DNA from 3 places in the Paenarthrobacter sp. TE4293 genome. Region 2 is predicted to be linked to each of the others. Evidence: riboswitches for the same ligand, from Rfam matches in the RefSeq annotation. Region 2 holds a riboswitch; each other region holds the start of a gene.
What was found. Region 2 has a riboswitch for S-adenosylmethionine ahead of QF015_RS09950 (aminotransferase class V-fold PLP-dependent enzyme). Riboswitches for the same ligand answer to the same signal wherever they lie in the genome.
Positions count from the first base shown of each region.

Region 1: linked by a shared signal. The riboswitch ahead of QF015_RS12660 (DUF1737 domain-containing protein) and the one ahead of QF015_RS09950 (aminotransferase class V-fold PLP-dependent enzyme) in region 2 are both predicted to bind S-adenosylmethionine.
Region 3: linked by a shared signal. The riboswitch ahead of metX (homoserine O-acetyltransferase MetX) and the one ahead of QF015_RS09950 (aminotransferase class V-fold PLP-dependent enzyme) in region 2 are both predicted to bind S-adenosylmethionine.

Region 1 is NZ_JBNJRY010000005.1:328,209-334,739, reverse strand. Features, by position in the region: gene QF015_RS12685 (UDP-N-acetylglucosamine 1-carboxyvinyltransferase) at 1-205, shown strand, start outside; gene QF015_RS12680 (glutamate--cysteine ligase 2) at 246-1,442, shown strand; gene QF015_RS12675 (hypothetical protein) at 1,429-2,040, opposite strand; gene QF015_RS12670 (O-succinylhomoserine sulfhydrylase) at 2,051-3,259, opposite strand; gene QF015_RS12665 (rhodanese-like domain-containing protein) at 3,260-3,670, opposite strand; gene QF015_RS12660 (DUF1737 domain-containing protein) at 3,667-3,933, opposite strand; SAM riboswitch class IV at 3,947-4,058, opposite strand; gene QF015_RS12655 (SulP family inorganic anion transporter) at 4,146-5,849, opposite strand; gene QF015_RS12650 (NtaA/DmoA family FMN-dependent monooxygenase) at 6,003-6,531, shown strand, end outside.
Region 2 is NZ_JBNJRY010000004.1:225,876-232,406, reverse strand. Features, by position in the region: gene QF015_RS09950 (aminotransferase class V-fold PLP-dependent enzyme) at 1-1,199, opposite strand, end outside; SAM riboswitch class IV at 1,232-1,345, opposite strand; gene hisN (histidinol-phosphatase) at 1,529-2,341, opposite strand; gene rsgA (ribosome small subunit-dependent GTPase A) at 2,396-3,511, opposite strand; gene aroA (3-phosphoshikimate 1-carboxyvinyltransferase) at 3,514-4,887, opposite strand; gene QF015_RS09930 (DoxX family membrane protein) at 4,894-5,409, opposite strand; gene QF015_RS09925 (sigma-70 family RNA polymerase sigma factor) at 5,591-6,385, shown strand; gene rsrA (mycothiol system anti-sigma-R factor) at 6,382-6,531, shown strand, end outside.
Region 3 is NZ_JBNJRY010000009.1:177,077-183,607, reverse strand. Features, by position in the region: gene QF015_RS18255 (DeoR/GlpR family DNA-binding transcription regulator) at 1-62, shown strand, start outside; gene QF015_RS18250 (histidine phosphatase family protein) at 138-818, opposite strand; gene QF015_RS18245 (CPBP family intramembrane glutamic endopeptidase) at 842-1,615, shown strand; gene QF015_RS18240 (VOC family protein) at 1,777-2,415, opposite strand; gene QF015_RS18235 (bifunctional o-acetylhomoserine/o-acetylserine sulfhydrylase) at 2,615-3,955, shown strand; SAM riboswitch class IV at 4,140-4,256, shown strand; gene metX (homoserine O-acetyltransferase MetX) at 4,271-5,392, shown strand; gene QF015_RS18225 (hypothetical protein) at 5,421-5,873, opposite strand; gene QF015_RS18220 (winged helix DNA-binding domain-containing protein) at 5,936-6,531, opposite strand, start outside.

The sequences.
Region 1 (6,531 bases), on a different contig from region 2:
CTACGTCAACGGACCCACCAAATGGCGTGCCGCGGAAATCGGCTGCCCACCGGCCCTGCGCCCTGCTGCCTGCCTGCTGCTGGCGATGCTTGCGGCCCGTGGGACCTCTGAGTTGCGCAACATCTACGTGATTGAGCGCGGCTACGAGGACCTGGCCGAGCGACTGAACACCATCGGCGCGAAGATCGAGTACTTCCAGGACTAGTCACCCTGTCCTCACCCGGTCTCCTGACGCAGAATGGAGCATGCGGACTTTCGGGGTAGAGGAAGAGCTGCTCATCGTCGATCCTGTGACGGGTGAACCCCTGGCCCTCGCGGATGCGCTGCTGGCGGGCCACAGCGAGCCTGCCACTGGAACGGGGCTCAGTCATGAGCTCAAGCTGGAGCAGATCGAGACCCAGACCCGTCCTTGCCATAGCCATGGTGACCTCCTGCAGCAGATCCGCCGGGGCCGGGCCATGGCCAACGAAGCGGCCCGCCAGCACGGAGCGCGGGTTGCGGCGATCGCTACTTCTCCGCTGGCTTCGGCCACGCACACCACACCCGATCCCCGTTATGCCGCGATGCTGGATCGCTTCGGAATCATCGCGACGGAGCAGCTGACGTGCGGTTTCCACGTGCACACGTCGGTTGAGTCACCGGAGGAGGGTGTGGTGGTGCTGGACCATATCCGCGACAAACTCGCGGTTCTGACGGCCCTCACCGCCAATTCGCCCTACTGGCGCGGGCTTCCCACCGGCTTCGACAGTTACCGGACCCAGGCTTGGAACCGCTGGCCCACCTCGGGCCCGTCGGCCGTTTTCGGTTCGCTCACGGCCTACCGGCGCATGGTGAAGCGGCTCCTGGAGACGGGCGTGATCCTGGACGAAGGCATGATCTACTTCGATGCCCGCATTTCCAGGGACCACCCTACGGTGGAGGTCCGCGTGGCTGACGTTTGCCTCCGGGCGGACGACGCCGCATTGATCGCGGTGCTGGTCCGCGCCTTGGTGGAGACGGCTTCCTTGGAAATGCTCGACGGCGTTGAGCCCACCGCAGTGCCCACGGCACTCCTGCGGATGGCGAGTTGGCAGGCGAGCAACTCGGGGTTGCGTGGAGATCTCCTGGATTTTGGTGACTTCCGCCCCTTGCCGGCCGCGGAGGTCGTGTGGGCCTTGGTGGACTACCTGAGCCCGGTGCTGGATGACCAAGGCGAGTTGGAGCTGGTCAAAGCAGGGATTTCGGACCTTTTGGGAAGGGGCAACGGTGCCCGCGAACAACGCGAAACCGCTGCCCGCTACAACGAAAGGCAACGCAGCGGGCAGAGCCAGCCGGACAGTCCACCCACCAGCGACGCCTTGGCCGCCGTCGTGGGCCATGCAGCGAAAATGACGGTGCGTGGTGCGACCGCCGACGCGCACAGGGAACCGGCGCCGATGCTGACGCGGGTCAGGAGGCCTTAGCGTCCGGGTCTTCCCACATCATCAGGTACGCGCCGACGAGCCCCTCCACCGCGTAGAAGACGAACGGCGGGATGTCCTTTTTCGCTACCAGGATGGCGCCGTAAAGGGGCGCACTGGCTGCAGCAGTGAGCCCGATCCAGCGTTGTGTGGGCAGGGACAAAAGACTCCCGCCGAGGGCAGCCAGCGCCACAACATGGAGTCCGGAGTACGCCAGGAACGGGGCGTTTGAGCCCCTGCGGTAGGCGAAACCCTCAAGGTCGGCAGCACGCCGGGCGAGGCTTGAGACGAACAGCGGGGCGCCGGCGAGCAACGCTCCGGCGGCTGCGAGAGCCCACTTTCCCGCCGTCCTCCGCGAGGCGTCCTTGCCGGGGAGCGCGCGGGCGAACGCTGCGAATCCCACCGGCACGGCGACGGTTCCCACAGCGGTCAGATGTTGCCCCGCGATCCAGCCGCGTTGGCCCGCTGTCAGCATGCGCAGGCGTTCGGCATTGTCGGGGGTGATGTAGACACGGGAGACCGGGGAGATGCCGACGAACCACACCACCGTGCCGGCAACGATGGTCGCTCCGGCACGGCGGTAGGGGTGGTTCCCGCTCATGGCAGCAAGGTTAGACCTGTTTGAGGGCCTTCTCCAGATCCAGGATGAGGTCGTCCACGTCTTCCAGTCCCACAGACAGACGGACCACGCCGTCGCTGAGTCCGATCGCCGCACGTCCCTCGGGGCCCATGGCCCGGTGGGTGGTGGTGGCCGGATGGGTGATGAGCGACTTGGAGTCACCCAGGTTGTTGGAGATGTCGATGACGCGGAGGCCGTCGAGCAATGCGAACGCGGCCTCCTTGGCAGAACGTCCAGTGGACGGGGACAGCTCGAACGTCAGCACAGTGCCGCCGGCTTTCATCTGCTTCGCGGCGAGCTCGTACTGTGGGTGGGACTTCAGCAGCGGGTACTTGACCCAGCTGATGGCAGGCTGCTGCTCCAGCCACTCGGCGATCTTCAGTGCGGACGCAGAACTGTGGTTCACCCGCAGCCCGATGGTCTCCAGGCCCTTGGTCAGCACCCAGGCGTTGAACGCGGACAGCGAGGGGCCTGTGTGCCGCATGAGCTGCTTGACCGGACCCTCGATGAATTCCTTGGTGCCCAGGATCGCGCCGCCAAGGACACGTCCCTGGCCGTCGATGTGCTTGGTGCCGGAGTAGACGATGACGTCCGCACCCAGCTCACCGCAGCGCTGCAGCAGGGGAGTGGCAAAGACATTGTCGACGACGACAGTCGCCCCGGCGGCATGCGCCAGTTCGCTGACGGCAGCGATGTCGACGATCTCCTGCATGGGGTTGGACGGAGACTCAAAGAACACCGCGGTAGTAGGCACGGAAAGGGCCTCACGCCACTGCTCCAGATTCGGCCCGTCCACGAATACCGTTTCCACGCCCCAGCGCGGCAGGATCTCGTTGAGGATGACGAAGCAGGAGCCGAACAGCGACCGGGCGGCAACCACGCGGTCACCGGCAGCCAGCAGGGCACCCAGGGCTGTGAACACCGCGGACATGCCGGACGCCGTCGCAAAGCACGCTTCGGCGCCTTCGAGCAGCCGGAGCCGTTCCTGGAAAGTAGCCACGGACGGGTTGCCATAGCGGGAGTAGACAAAGCGTTCGTCTTCTCCGGTGAAGGCACGCTCGGCAGCAGCGGCCGACTCGTACACGAATCCGGAGTTCAGGAAAACGGGCTCGGAGGTTTCCTGGAAGTTGGTGCGGTCAAGGCCGCCGCGGACGGCCTGGGTGTCGGGGCTCCAGCCGGCGGCATCGGGATTAAAAGTCACTTACTCGGTCCCCAGATTCGTTGGCAGGCCACGGTTCTTCCAGCCGTTGACGGTGCGCTCACCGTAGCGGTCCGGTTCGCCCTCAAAGCCCTCAAGGACGTTGTAGGCGGTGAAACCGGCTTGCGTAGCAGCGACGGCGGCCGAGATGGAACGCTGTCCGGAACGGCAGATGAAGACGAGCTCCACGGCGTCATCCTCGGGTGCCTGCTGCTGCAGATCGTCGATGAAGCGGGAGTTCGGGATGCCACCGGCGAGGTTCCACTGGATGAACAGGGGATCGTTCTCGGTGGCTTTGGTGTCGGGGATGCCGATGTGGGCCCATTCGGCTTCGGTGCGGACATCCACCAAAATGGCGCCCTTTTCGAGCTTGGCCCACGCGTCCTGCGGGGTCAGGTCGCCTGCGTAGCTCATGCGTGGCCCTCGAATGCTTCCTGGTCGTCGTCGTTTTCCAGCTGGTCTACGGCATTGGCGACGGCGGCATCAGCGTTGGCGATCGCGGCGGGGAGCACGATGGCCTGGGCAACGATGACGTCCGTGCCGTTGAAGGTCGCGGCCGGGCTGCCATGGAGCACATAGCCCTCGGCGAGGGAGTTGTGGATACGCTCGCAGAATTCACGGTTATCCGGGCCTGTAATCAGGCGGTATGAGAGTTTTTCTTCAGTGGGTTCAGGCATTGCTGGTGCTCCTCAGTCACGCTTGCAGTTCGAAGTGTCGATACGCCGAGTAGTCACCTGAGGCACCCCGCCGGAGAGAGGGTTGCCGACCAGCAAGTCAGGGCTTTGCGCTGGTACTCATTACTCAAGAAAAACGTAACATCCACGGGCATCGGGCTGCACTTGCAGGCGGTTGCAGCGTCGTCATGTTGCGTAATCGGCGGCTGCATCGGCTAGTGGTCCTTCAGGGCCCGCACCGCAGCCCCGACGGTCGGGAAGAAATGGTCCGGCGTGAAACGGGCCGCCGTGCCAAGACGGAGCAACGTGTCCTTCACCGGCCCTTTGAGCTCGGCGAACACCAAGTCCACTCCTTTGCTGGCCAGCCATTCGTCCAGGGTGACCAGATCGTCCAAGGCCGTGGTGTCGATCCCGGTGATGGGTTCTGCGGCAAGGATGACGTGGCCTACGGGATCCGCGGCTTCGTCGGGGGCCTCATCCAGTTGTTCCCTCACGAAGCTGGCCAGAACGTGCCCGTTGCCGAAGAACAGGGGTGCATCGAAGCGGAGGATCAACAGCCCGGGGATGCGTTTGCCTTCGGGGTGCCGTTCGAGGTCGTGGTAGCCGGGGACGCCTTCTTCTGTGCCGAGTTCGGTGCGATACGGATCCCACGCCCGACGGACGAAATCCAGGAGGGCCAAGGCAATGGCTACCACTATTCCTTGGAGGACACCCACTGTCAGGACCCCCAGGAATGCCACCAGCATCACTACGGACTCGCTTCGGCTCATGCCCAGGAGTCTTTTGACGCCGGCCGGATCTGCCAGGGCGATTGCTGCGGCAATGACGACGGCGGCCAGGGTCGCCGAGGGCAGGTATCCGGTCACTCCCGGAGCCAGCAGCATGAACGCCAGCACCAAGGCTGCTCCCACGACACCGGTCAGTTGCGACTTGGCTCCGGCGTCTACTGCCACCGGTGTCCGGGAGGCGCTTCCGGAGATGGGGAATCCACCGAGCAATCCTGTGGCAGCGTTTGCCGCCCCGAGCGCTGCCATCTCCCTGTTGCCGGACACCCGCTTGCCTTCCTTGGCGGCCAGGGTTTGGGAGAGGACGCCAGTATCTGCGAAGGCCATGAGGGCAATGCCCGCCGCGGCCGGGAGCAGAGTCAGGGCGTCCACCCAGCCGATGCCGTCGAGTGCGGGCATGGGCAGGCCCTGGGGGAGAACCCCCGTGACCTTCAGGTCGTCGTCAAGGTCGAAGAGCGCCGTCACCACGCAGGAGCCAACCACCGCCAACAAAACGCCAGGCACCTTCCACTTCAGGAACCTCGGGATCCAGATGAGCGCCAGCGAACCCACTCCCACCAGCAGCGCGGAGAGGTTGACCCCACCAGTGATTACCCCGGTGGTGACCTTAGCGAGCTTTTGCCAGATATCGCCGTCGGCCTCTATTCCCAGGAACGCCGGCAATTGCGACAGCGCCACCAGCAGCGCGATCCCGTTCAGGTACCCGAGCCGGATCGGTTTGGACAACAGGCCGGTGATCGCACCCAGCCTCAGTGCGGAACCGGCCAGCATAATGGCGCCAACCAGCAACGCCAGGAGCCCTGCCAGGGCCACGATCTTGTCGCTGCCGCCCGCCGCCAGGGGGATGACCGCCGCTCCGATCAGCGGGGCGAGAGCCGAGTCGGGGCCGAGGACCAGGATGCGGGAAGGCCCGACGACGGCATACACGAGAAGCGGGATGACAGTCGCGTAGAGCCCGGTGACGGGAGGAAGCCCGGCGGCCTGCGCGTAGGCCATCCCCGCCGGCACCAGGAGGGCGAACAGTGCGGCACCGGCGATGATGTCGTGCCGCAACCATTCACGCTGGTAGCCCTTGAGGGCCCAGACGCCGGATAGCCGGTCCTTGGCTGAAGGACGGGTGGTTGCTGCACTCATACTGCGATCATTCCCGACCCCTGCTCTTTGCGGAACACGGCGAACGCCGTATGTGGAAATCCGGACCGGTCCGGGGGACGTTCAAATGTGACGTCCCGGGAGCATAATTGACCCAGTACGACCCCCTGTAACTTCGCATGAAATCAGGTCGTGGTGAACGGACAGAGCAGTTCTACACTCAAGCCCATGCTGCATTTTGGATGGTTTGTGGGCCACGGATTCGGTGTTCAGGGATGGGGGACGCCGGGCTACGGACTGGGCTACGACTGGAAGAAACCCGCCCTTTACCAGGAAGCCGTCCGGGCTTTTGAGCGATCCGGGTTGGACCTGTTCATCATCGAGGATTCCCTCACGGTGCCGGACACCTATGGTGGTTCGGCCGAGGTATCCCTGGCCCATGCTTCGTTCGCGCCCAAACACGATCCGCTGGCGCTGGTTCCCTACCTTCTCTCTGCCACCGAACACTTGGGGATCGTGCCGACGGTCAGCGCCTCCTTCTACCCGCCCTTCACAGCTGCCCGGCTCCTGGCCACTTTGCAGCACTTCTCCGAGGGGCAATTGGGGTGGAACGTGGTCACCTCAGGGAGCGACCTTGCCGCGCAGAATTATGGGCTGGACCAGCAGATTGAACACGATCTGCGGTATGAGAAAGCTGAGGAATTCGTCGACGTCGTCCGGCGGC
Region 2 (6,531 bases):
CCGGACGGCAGCCCGAGTCGCTTGAGCAGGGGGTGGGCGCAGAAGCGGCCGTCACGGAGCCCGACGCCGTGCTCAGCAGCCAGATAAGCGGCGACCAGTCCGGCGTCGAAACCTTCCACGGAGAAGTTGACGACGCCGATGGTGTCCACGGAGTCGGTGAAGATCCGGTGAACGGTCACGCCGTCGATGGTTTCAAGACCGGACACCAAGTACGAACGGATGGCCGATTCGTGGGCGTGCCAGGCCTCTTGGTCCAGGGCGGCAAGGACCTGCGTGGCCCGGGCGAGGGTTGCGGCTCCGAGGACGTTGGGTGAGCCGCCCTCGTGGCGCGCAGGACCACTGGCCCAGCTGACCGAGTCCAGGCGTGCCTCACGTACGGCGCCGCCACCGGCCAGGTGGGGCGTCCCGGCGTCGAGCCAGTCCGGACGGCCAACCACGACACCTGCACCGAAAGGCGCGTAAAGCTTGTGACCGGAGAACACGACGTAGTCGACGTCGGCCTCGGTGATGTTGATCCGGCGGTGGGGGGCCAGTTGGGCGGCATCCACCACGATCCGGGCACCGTATTCGTGGGCCAGCGAAGCAAGTTCGGCGATGGGCAGGATTTCACCCGTGACGTTCGAGGCACCTGTCACGGCGAGCAGGCTGACCCCTCCTTGCGACAATTCCGCGCGGAGTTTGTCCACGGTGGCCGTCAGCGTTGCGGCCGCGACCACACTGCGGTGGGGGACGCCCTGCCAAGGAAGCAGATTGGCATGGTGTTCGATGTCCAGGTAAAGAACTTCCCCGGCTGGCCGTCCATCGATCTGGGGAAGGCAACCGGCCAGAAGGTTCAGTGAGTCCGTGGTGTTACGGGTGAAAATCACGGAGTCGTCGGGGCGCCCGCCGACGAACTCACGGACAATGTTCCGGGAATTTTCATAGACGGACGTGCTGATCTGGGAGGCATATCCCGCACCGCGGTGAACGCTGGCGTAATAGGGCAGGACTTCGTTGAGGTACGCGGAGACGACGGTCAGGGCCGGTGCCGATGCGCCGTAGTCGAGGTTGGCGTAGCGGACGTGTCCGCCCTGGATCAGCGGAGCCTGCAACTCGGCTCCCGTAACCGCAGCGAGCGGGCGCGTTGCGGCAGCTGACGTGGACGGGATGTCATCGGCAAAAGACGGAATGATGTTTGAGTTGAACGTGACAGTGCTCATGGGACCTCACTCAAGAGGGACCCCCATAGGGGGATCCGCGCTTGCCGCATCCGTTCCGGACCGGCCGGGTCGTCACCCGGGGCACCCCACCGCGAATGGAGGGTTGCCGGCCAGCAAACCGGGGTTTAGCGCTGGCACTCGTGACCTGTAAAAAGGTTAGGGCACCTCCGGCAGGCCTTCCAAAGCCACGTCGGATTATTAAGCACTTTGTTACGCCGGGTGGAATTTGGCCGATCAGCCGAAGAAAAAACGGCGGATGCCACATTAAGGTGGCATCCGCCGTCGAATATTCGCTGAACTGCCATCTACCGTCAGTTCGGCAGGTAACGCTAAAGGAGGTCGTCGAGGCCCGGGTTGAGTCGCTTCAGGACCTCTGAGTGCAGGATCGAGTTGGTGGCCAGGGCATTGCCCCCGAACGGTCCGTCCTCGCCTTCCAAGGAGGTAAAACGGCCGCCGGCTTCCGTCACGATGGGGACGAGGGCTGCCATGTCGTACAGATTCAACTCAGGCTCGCACGCAATGTCCACCGCACCTTCCGCCACCAGGCAGTACGACCAAAAGTCCCCGTAGGCACGCGTACGCCAGACGTCATCGGTGAGACCCAGGAACTCGTCGAAGTTTCCCCGTTCCTTCCAGCCGGTCAGGCTCGAGTAAGACATGGACGCGTCGGCCAGATTGGAAACGTTGGAGACCTTCAGGCGGGTAGCAGAAGCCAGGGACCGGCCCGTGTAGGCGCCCATGTCCTTGGCGGCCCACCACCGTTTGCACAAGGCGGGGGCACTGACGACGCCCACAACGGGTTCGCCTTCATCCACCAGTGCGATCAACGTGGCCCATACCGGAACGCCGCGGACGAAGTTCTTGGTCCCGTCGATGGGATCGATGACCCAACGGCGTGAACCGTGCCCGCTGCTGCCAAACTCCTCGCCGAGGACGGCATCGCGCGGGCGGGAGCGCGAGAGCTGTCCACGGATTGCTTCCTCCGCGGCTTTGTCCGCGTCAGTGACAGGCGTGAGGTCTGGCTTGGTTTCGATCTTCAGGTCCAGAGCCTTGAAGCGATCCATGGTCTGGGCATCGACTGAATCAGCGAGGACGTGGGCAAGGCGCAGGTCATCGTTGTAGGTGGAAACGGGATGGGTCATGCCACCAAACTATCCTGAAACGTTCGCTGCAGTGGGGACGTGAAGCCGCAACGATCAGTTGACGGTGCCCAGTTCCTTGGTCTCTTTCGCTTCCAACCGTGGGTCCGCACCCAGCAACCGGCGCAGCGACGCCAGTCTGGCTTCTCCCGAGGGTCCTGCATGGCCTTCGCGCACCCAGGGATCCAGACCGCAGTTAACGGCGGTTGCATCGTGCTTGCACCCACGTTCGCAGGCCTCCGTGCCGGGCTCAAGGTCCGGGAAGGAATGCAGGATCCGGTCCGGGTCAACGTGGGCGAGGCCAAAGGACCGGATGCCGGGAGTATCGATGATCCAGCTGCCGGCCGGAGCGTCGGCAAGTTTCAGGGCCAAAGCGGAAGAGGAAGTATGCCGACCACGGCCCGTCACGGCATTGACGCCGCCGGTGGCCCTCTCCGCACCTGTGAGGGCATTGACCATGGTGGACTTTCCTACGCCCGAGTGGCCAAGCATGACGGTTACTTTTCCGCCAAGATGGGAGCGCAGCTGGGCTACGGCGTCCCTGTCCAAACGTGCCGACAACCCGTCATCGGAGCGGGCATCAATGCCGCCTGCCCCGGAGTCCGCCGTGCGGCTGATGATCACCGGGAAATCCAGGCTGAGATAGTTGGCCAGCAATTCCGCCGGATCCTTGACGTCGGCCTTGGTGATGAGCAGCAACGGCTCGATGCCGGCGTCGTAGGCAGCGACCAGGGCGCGGTCGATGAATCCGGTGCGCGGCTCAGGGTTGGCGGCGGCCACGACGATGACCAGTTGATCGGCGTTGGCCACCACCACGCGTTCGATGGGGTCGGTGTCGTCCGCGCTGCGCCGCAGGAGCGTCCGGCGCTCCTCCACCCGGACCAGCCTTGCAAGGGTATCCGGGGCGCCGGAAACGTCCCCCACCAAAGCGACGAAGTCGCCGGGCACTACGGGGTTTCGCCGCAGTTCACGGGCGCGGGCGGCGATAATGACGCGTTCATCCGCGGAATCTTCGTCCACAATGGCCCTGTAGCGCCCGCGGTCCACGGTGATGATCCGGCCAATGACGGCATCATCATGGCTGGGCCGGTCCTTGGTACGGGGCCTTGAACCTTTTTTGTTGGGTCGTATCCGGACGTCGGACTCATCCCAGGAACGTGCATCGCGGCCCATGGTCAGTTGCTGGCCCCATCCGTACCGGGGATCGTCTCAAGCATTCGAGCCCACATCTCCGGGAACTCCGGCATGGTCTTTGACGTCGTGGCGATGTCTTCCACCTGGACGCCTTCGACGGCGAGGCCCAGGATGGCGCCCGCAGTGGCCATGCGGTGGTCGGCGTAGCTGTGGACCACTCCGGCGTGCAGGGCAGCGGGGCGGATGACCAAGCCGTCTGCGGTCTCTTCGGCGTCGCCGCCCAGGGCGTTGATTTCGGTGACAAGTGCCGCCAGCCGATCCGTCTCGTGACCACGGAGGTGGGCAATGCCGGTCAGCCGCGAGGGGCCGGCAGCAAGTGCGCACAAAGCGGCGACGGTGGGGGCGAGTTCGCTGGTTTCGTCGAAGTCGGCGCCTTTGATCGACGGGCCGCCGGTCACTGTCAGGGTCCCGTCTTCGAGCGTGACGGTTGCTCCCATGGTGGCGAGGATCGTCCTCCACATGTCCCCGACCTGGGTGGTTCCGGACGGCCAGTTGGTGATGCGGACAGTTCCTTGCGTCGCCAGTGCTGCAGCAAGGAAGGGCCCCGCGTTGGATAGATCCTGCTCGATCCTCTGGTCGAAGGCCCTGATGGGTCCGGGGGAGACCCGCCAGTGGTTGGGCACGGAGTCATCCACGGTGACCCCCACGCTGCGGAGGACCTCCACAGTCATGGTGATGTGGTCAAGGCTGGGTACCGGCTTTCCGACGTGCTCCAAGTGGAGTCCCTCGGTGAAGCGGGCGCCCACCAACAGCAAGGCGGACACGAATTGCGATGAAGCGCTGGCATCGATCACCAAGTGACCGCCCCGGACCTCGCCGGTGCCCTCCACGGTGAAAGGAAGGGCCGACGGCGTCCTGCCGCCTTCGTCTGCGACAGGGACGCCGAGGGCCATCAACGCCTCGATGATGGTACCCATGGGCCTGTTGCGGGCATGCGGATCACCGTCGAAGACGGTGGAACCCCTGCGCAACGCCGCCAGCGGGGGAACGAACCGCATGACAGTTCCTGCGAGGCCACAATCAACCGTTGCTCCGGCGCCCGCGGCGGCGGGGTCCATGGGGGTGATCTCCAGGTCCGGCCCATAGTCGCCGTCGCCCGGGACCTCGTTGACCGTGGCACCCAAGTGACGCAGGGCCTGGATCATGAGGGCGGAATCACGGGAATGAAGCGGCGCCCGCAACCGGGAGGTACCATCCGCCAAAGCAGCCAGCACGAGGAACCGGTTGGTCAACGACTTCGAACCAGGCACTGTCACTGTGGCGTTGACCGGCCCCTTGGCGTAGGGGGCCGGCCACAGGGGCAGCGAGGCAGCCGTTGTGGGTGATCCGGTGTTTGCGGCGGTGGTACCTGTCATGCTTCCTTATGCTCCAACTGCGTTGTCTACGGCCTTGCGTACAGCTTTGTCTGCCCGTTTGATCTGCTTGCCCGTCACCTTCTTGGCATCGGCGGCCAAGTGCTCGGCACGCCAGGCGATGCTCGGACGTCCGGCGGTATCCACCGAGGCGAGGAGGACTCCGCCCGTCAGTGAGATGTTCTTCAGAAGCTGGGCCTTACGTGCGCTCCGTCCCTCCTTGGTGCTGATGTCAGCTGAACGCCATTCCACGTAGGAGTTCAACGCTGACGTCACAGTCAGAACGGTCGCGGCAAAACGGGAGAGCTTGCCGAGGCCGAGCAAGGCTCCGGCCCCCAGCTGGGCGCCACCAATAAGACGCGCGAGGGTTTTCTCGTCGGTCTTGAAGGGCAGGGATTCCGATGCCCGTCGAAGGACGGGCGAGAGCTGCTTGGCGGTGTCGTCAGCGTTCCTGAGCTTGTCCAGACCTGCGACGACGAAGCTGGATGCGAGCATGGGCCGCGCGAGAAAACGGATAACAGACATGTCTTGCCTCCTGGATGGCTTGCCACACTATGTCAATGAGTGTTGTGTTCACGGGGTGCAGTCTGCTCTAGTCTTGCACCTTTGCGGAATATTTACCCAGCAGCCGCCGTTGTGAACTAGTGGTGCGGTGGAGACCGGACTGCGGCACGGTGTTGCCGCCTTGGTGAACGGAGTTGGTTTTTTGACTTTGGTTAAGGACCGTGCGGTTCTGCCGGAGCTCGGGTACGGCATGCAGCCGGATTCCCCGCAGCTGACAGTAGACTTGGCAACGATGAGCACCACGGAACCGGCCGCAGCGGCCATGTACCAGGCGGCCGGCGCGGACGACGCCGCGGCCGCACCCGACGTCGATGTCGCTACGGAGACTCCCGAGCAGCGGCGGGTGCGCTTTGAGCGCGACGCCATGCAGTATGTGGACCAGTTGTATTCGGCCGCCATGAGGATGGCACGGAACCCTTCAGATGCAGAGGACCTGGTTCAGGAGGCCTACACCAAGGCATTTTCGGCCTTCCACCAGTACAAGCCGGGAACCAACCTCAAAGCATGGCTGTACCGCATTTTGACCAACACCTACATCAACCTCTATCGCAAGCGGCAGCGTGAGCCCCTGCAGTCCAACTCGGACACCATCGAGGATTGGCAGTTGGCCAAGGCAGAGTCGCACACGTCCGCAGGGCTGAGGTCAGCGGAAACCGAGGCGCTGGACCACCTGCCCGATTCCGACGTCAAGAATGCGTTGCAGTCGATCCCGGAAGAATTCCGGCTGGCTGTCTACTTCGCAGACGTTGAGGGATACGCCTACAAGCAAATCTCGGAAATCATGAATACTCCCATCGGCACGGTCATGTCACGGTTGCACCGCGGCAGGAAGATGCTGCGGGACATGCTGGCGGACTACGCCACCGAACGGGGCTTCAGGGCCCAAACCGAAGATCAGGCCGCGGCCGGAAGCAACAATCAGGAGAAAGAGAAATGAGCGACTGCCAGGGATTGGGCGATTGCGACGATACGCGAATGCAGCGGATCTATGAATACCTCGACGGCGCATTGACCCGGGAGGACCTCAGCGAAATCAAGCAGCACTTGGACACCTGCGAGGAATGCGCTGAACAGTACGACCTC
Region 3 (6,531 bases), on a different contig from region 2:
CCGAGGACAAGGCAGCCTTCGAAGCCAAGGGCACCGAAGTCATCGTCGCGCCCGCCAGCTAGCCGCGGCGGCCGGCCAGCGTCACCAGCCAGCGTTACCGGGCAGCCGCCCGGCTGTCGGCCGCAATTCCATCCAGGCTAGAACTGCACCCTCGGCGCGTGCAGCACCGAATCGTCAACATCCCTGGGCACCCACTGGCTGAACGGTAAATCGAGGCTGTACTGGCCGTCGTCGTTCCTGATCAAGGTGCGCAACTCGGCGTTCTCCGGGTTGTTGAGCGATTCAAAGTACTCGACGGTCCAATGGAACCAACGCATGCAGAACAGCCGCATGGTCAACCCGTGAGTGACCAGGAGAGCGTTCGGCGCGTACGTGGGCTTCTGCCAGTGGCGGTACAGCGTTTCCATGAAGGACGACACGCGGTCGTACACATCGGAGCCGGACTCACCTTCGCGAAACCGGTAGAAGAAATGGCCGTACAGGTTACGCAGCTCCTTCTGGTCTTCGATCTCCCCGGCGATCTGGAAGTTTGCCCAGTCCTGCTCCCGAAGCCTTGGTTCCTCAATGACGCGCTCGACCAAGGGGCCAAGGTTCAGCGCTTCCAAGGTTTGGTACGCCCGCAAATACGGTGACACATAGACGCAGACTTGTTGCCCGTCGAGCGTCCGGCGCAGGTCCTCACCGGCCACACGGGCTTGCTCGATGCCGGCCTCCGTCAGTGGAATCCGGTAGTCCGGTACGCGGTTGTAAATGGACGTGTCGGCATTGGCGGCGGACTGGCCGTGCCGGATCATGAAGATTCTTGCTGGGGCACCCATCCCACCAAGCATAGGGTGGGTACATGTTCCTTGCTTCCCGCCGACGGCTGCGCGCCGAAGTACTGATTGTGCTGGGCCTTTCCCTGGGCCAGTCGGCCGTGTACTCCGTGGTTCAACTGCTGGACAAGATGACGCGGGCTCCGTTGGCCGACGCGACCTCAACCCTCAACAGATCCCAAAGCACCCGCGAGTACTTTGACCTTACCTACCAACTGCTGGACATCATTTTCGCGTTGGTGCCGGTGGCCTTGGTCTTCTACTTCCTGTCCACGTACCTACAGGCAAACCGCAACGACGAGGGCGGCTCGGCGTTTGCCCGGCTCGGCTTCAACTTTGCCCGCCCCGGCAAGGACCTTCTTCAGGGCGTGGGACTCGCGGCTGCCATTGGGATCCCTTCGTTGGGACTTTACGCCGCCGGGCGGGCTCTCGGAATCACCACGGCGATTGTGCCCAGCGGCCTGGACGCCTACTGGTGGACCGTGCCGGTGCTCATCCTCTCGGCCATCCGGCACGCGATCGTGGAAGAAGTGATCGTGGTGGGATATCTCCTGGACCGCTTCGGAAAGTTTGGGTGGAGCATGCCGGTGGCCATCGTGGTCAGCGCCGTCCTGCGGGGAAGCTACCACCTCTACCAAGGCTTCGGGCCGTTCATCGGCAACGTGGTCATGGGACTGGTGTTCGCCTGGATCTATACCAAAACCAAGCGGGTGATGCCCTTGGTGATTGCCCACGCCTTGCTGGACATCGTGGCGTTTGTTGGCTTCAGCCTGTTTGGCAAGGCGGTAGGCCTGGGCTGACTCCACCAGCCGGCAATAGTGGCTGCTTGGCAAGCCCATACCGTGCGTTAAACATATCCGGCCGCCATCGGTGGGTGACGTCATTGGCACCCGCTGATGGCGGCCGAAGCTTTTCCGGACATGGTTGACCGGCGCCGGGGCTGGCCCGGATGAAGGAGCGGTCAGATGGTGACGGCCCCGGAGGCGGTTTCGAAGGTTACTGACATGATGCCCGGGGTACCGTGCGGTGCCATCCACTGGACTGCAACATCCTCCAGCGGCTTTTCCACCGGTTCGCCCAGCCATTCGGTGACGCGTTCTGCCGAGCCCGCAATGGTGAGGCTGGACATCTTGACGTCGCTTTCGTAGATCCTGGACGGGTGCAGTGAGGGGTCGCCCTCCCACTTGAGCAGGTACGGGACCTGGGGATCGGCAATCAAGCCCAGGATGCCGATCTGCTGCCACACCAGTTCGCGGCCGTCAGGGAACTTGCGGTTGCCCGGAACAGCGGAGCGGCCAAGGCGGTCTTCGAATGGAGCCAGGTCATCAACGGCGACGCACCAGCCCATCCAGCCACCACCGGCAGCCGAGCGGGCACGGACTGCCTGACCAAAGGGTGCTTTGTCGGAAGCGGGGTGGTCCAGGACCTCCACGACTTCCAAATACTTGTTATCCGCCAAGGGAATGATCATGTTCCGGGTGCCGAAGCGCGGGTGCACTCCGCCCCGGACAGCGTCCACTCCCAATGCCGCGGAAATTCGTTCGGTAGTGGCCAAGAGGCCATCTCGTTCACAGGCGTAAGAGACGTGATCCATGCGCATGGCTTCATCTTGGCACTTTGTGATCGGGGTCTCAGCTAAGTCAAGCCTAACTAAGGTGGGATGTGCATAAACCTTTGCGTGTGGCGTCACGCAGGGACGCGAAAAGACCGAAAGATTCCACCGGCGTCACAAAGCTGTCTTAGGCTCCGGACACTTCCTAGACTGGCCACAGCTCACCCGCAGCACTTCCGCCGAACCCATGCGCCACGAACAGGAGAACTCCATGTCCCAAGGATGGTCTTTCGAAACCCGCCAGATCCACGCAGGCCAGGAGCCCGACTCGGCTACGGGCGCCCGGTCGCTGCCGATCTACCAGACCACGTCCTTTGTGTTCCCCAGCGCCGAGAGTGCAGCCAATCGTTTTGCGCTGGCCGAGCTCGCACCCATTTACACCCGGATCGGCAACCCCACGCAGGATGCCGTGGAACAGCGGATCGCGAGCCTCGAGGGCGGCTTGGGTGCTCTTCTGCTCAGCTCGGGCCAGGCTGCGGAAACCTTCGCCATCCTGAACATTGCGGAGGCCGGGGACCACATCGTGGCCAGCCCCAGCTTGTATGGCGGTACGTACAACCTGCTGGCCCATACCCTGAAGAAATTCGGAATCTCGGTCACGTTCGTGGAGGACCCGGACAGCCTGGACCAGTGGCGTGACGCCGTCCAACCGAACACCAAGCTGTTCTTCGGCGAGGTTGTTTCCAACCCGCGCCAGGACGTCCTGGACATTGAAGGCATCGCCCGTGTCGCGCATGAGGCCGGCGTGCCGCTCATCGTCGACAACACACTGTCCACGCCCTACCTCATCCGTCCCATCGAGTGGGGCGCCGATATCGTGGTCCACTCGGCCACGAAGTACCTGGGCGGCCACGGTTCAGCCATCGCCGGGGTCATCGTGGACTCCGGCAATTTCGACTTCGGCCAGGACCCGGAACGCTTCCCGGGATTCAACACCCCGGATCCGAGCTACAACGGACTCGTATACGCCCGCGACCTGGGCAAGGATGGTGCCCTTGGCGCCAACCTCTCCTACATCCTGAAGGCGCGGGTCCAGCTTCTTCGCGACCTTGGCTCCGCCGTTTCCCCGTTCAATGCCTTTCTGATCGCCCAGGGCCTGGAGACACTGAGCCTGCGCGTGGAGCGCCACGTGTCCAACGCCACCAAGGTTGCCGAATGGCTTGAAACCCACGACGACGTCGAGTCGGTCGCCTATGCGGGCCTGCCGTCCAGCCCTTGGTACGACCGTGGCCGGAAGTACGGTCCCCGTGGAACGGGCGCCATCGTCGCGTTCAACATCAAGGGCGGCGTCGAGGCGGGCAAGCGCTTTGTGGATGGGTTGGAACTGCACTCCCACGTGGCCAACATTGGAGATGTCCGCTCGCTGGTGATCCACCCGGCCTCCACCACGCACAGCCAGCTGACGGTCGAGCAGCAGGTGGCTGCGGGCGTCAATCCGGGGCTGGTGCGGTTGTCCGTGGGTATCGAGCACGTGGATGACATCATTGCCGACCTCGAGGCCGGATTCCGGGCAGCCAAGGGCGCCTGAGCCGCCCCTGGAAGACACGGCGCGACCGCGCCCGACGCCTTTACTGGAAGGCCGCCCGGACCGACGATTATTCGCCGGGCGGCATTCCGGGGCGCCCGTTCGTGAACGAAGCCGTCCTAAACCGTCACACTGGTGTCACATTCTTCGCCAGAACCGCCCTGTTTTTCCTAGACTCTTCGTATTAGGTCATGAGTGCCAGCAGACAGCCCCGGCTTGCTGGCCGGCAACCCTCCTCCGCGGTGGGGTGCCCCGGGTGAAGACCTGGCCTGTTCGCACGCAAGGCGACAGGCAAGCGCGAGGATAGGTGTCAAAGGAATGACCATTACTGCTACAGCCCTTCCACAATCCGGAGAAGACGACGGGACCGTCAAGTACGCCGGGATTGGACCGCTGGACCTTGAGGCCGGTGGTTTCCTCCCGGATGTTGTCCTGGCGTATGAAACGTGGGGGAAGCTGAACGCGGATGCGTCCAACGCTGTGCTCATCCAGCATGCCCTGACGGGAAGCACGCATGTCGCCCGCGGAGCCACTGATGAAGAGGGCTGGTGGGAGCAGTTGGTTGGCCCCGGTGCCACCATCGACACCAACAGGTTCTTCGTCATTTCCATCAATATCGTGGGCGGCTGCTACGGCAGTACCGGACCCTCCTCCGAGGCGCCGGACGGGCGTCCCTGGGGCTCCCGGTTCCCGTTGGTCACCTTGCGTGACAGCACCGAGGCGGAGGCCCGGCTGGCCGACGCCCTCGGGATCGACGCCTGGCATGCCGTATTGGGCGGTTCGATGGGTGGAGCCCGCGCGCTTGAATGGGCTGCGACGTTCCCCGAGCGGGTGAAGCGCTGCGCCGTGATTTCTGTAGGCGCGTACAGCACGGCTGAGCAGATCGCCTTTGCACAGGCCCAAACCCTGGCCATCCGGCAGGACCCGAACTTCAACAACGGCGACTACTACGGTGGCACTGCCCCTGAGCGCGGGCTCGCCTTGGCCCGGCGCATTGCGCACATCACCTATCGCTCGGCGTTGGAACTGGATTTCCGCTTTGGCCGGGAAGCGCAGCACCAGGAGACACCCCTGGCCGCTGCGGTGCTGGGGGAGCGCGGCCGCTACCAGGTGGAAAGCTACCTGGACCACCAGGGGACCAAGCTTGTCCGGCGGTTTGATGCCAACAGCTACATCGCCATTACCGAAGCCCTGATGTCCCATGACGTTGCGCGTGGACGCGGATCGCTGGAAGCGGCGTTATCGCGCACCACCGCGGAATTCTTCGTGGCGGCGGTGGACAGCGACAGGCTATATTTCCCGGCACAGTCCCGGGAATTGGCGGCAGCGCTGCCGGGGGATGTGCCGGTCCATGTCATCGAGGCACCCATCGGCCACGACGGCTTCCTGACGGAAATCGGACAACTCTCGGCGCAACTCCGCGAAGCGTTCTTCGCTTAGATCGCGCCGTCGGCCTGCACAGGCCGGCTTAGCCGTTCATGATCTGGCCGCGCTGCTTCATGTAGTCCTCCATGGCGATTTCCCCGTTGCTGAACTTCGCATCGAGCTCTGCCAGCTTTCGGGCCCGGTAGCCTTGCGGCTCCGTTCCGCTGGCCGAGGGAAACGGTGTGGGGGATGAAGGGCTCGACGGCGGACCGGCCTGCGGTGCCGATTCCGCGGGGCGGATGACGCTCGGCGGGGACTGATACCCCGGGTAATCCTGCTGCGGGTTGGCGGGTCCAGGGTGGGGTTGCCCCGGATACTCCGGATACCCCGGGTAGTCCTGTTGGGGATACCCCGGGCCAGGCAGATGCTGCTGCCGATAGCCGGGACCGCGGAAGGTTCCGTCCTGGATCCGGCGTGCGCGGGAACGGTTGTACATACGGATCCCGAGTGGAATCAGCCACGAGCAGACGATGATCCAGAAGATCAGATTGTTCACAGTGCAGGCCTCCTAGGTCTTATCCCAGCTTAGCCCTGCCACCTGATGCCACCCCGGATGCGTCAGAGCAGCCTGGTGTCCATCCCCAGGAACCGTCCATAGCGTTCAACCTCGGCCTCCAGTGCCAGCTGTTCCGGCGGGGTGGTGGGCTGGTTCATTCGGACCTCCACCCGGCACGCCCCGCCGGAGAAGCTGTGCCGCCACCATCCGGCCAACCTGCCATCCAGCAGGACCACGTGCATTGGTCCGTTGTCCTCGGGCAAGTACGGTGCTGTCCCGCCAAGGTAGCTTCGGGATTCCGAGTAGCCCATGACGTACTCGTCGTAGCACTGGATAAGGTCAACGCGGGGGAGCGCGGATTCCCTGGCCGGAGCACGATCCCCGCCGTTGACGAGGTTCTCCACGTCCCCGGAGTCAAGGTGGAACTCGAAGCCGTCGAAGGAGACCGACGCCAAGGTCCCGGGGGAGAGCTCCTCCGCGACGCGGAGGCCCAGCCTGACGTCCTTCATGGTCATCCCGGACCATGCGGCGCAATCCTTAACGGTGGCGGGTCCACGGCTGCCGAAGTACCGCAGTGCCAGGTGCCCCAAGGCCCGTTCACGGTCCTCCCCGGAGAGTGCCGTACGAACCAAGCCAGGCACGCGCTCCTCGAACAGGG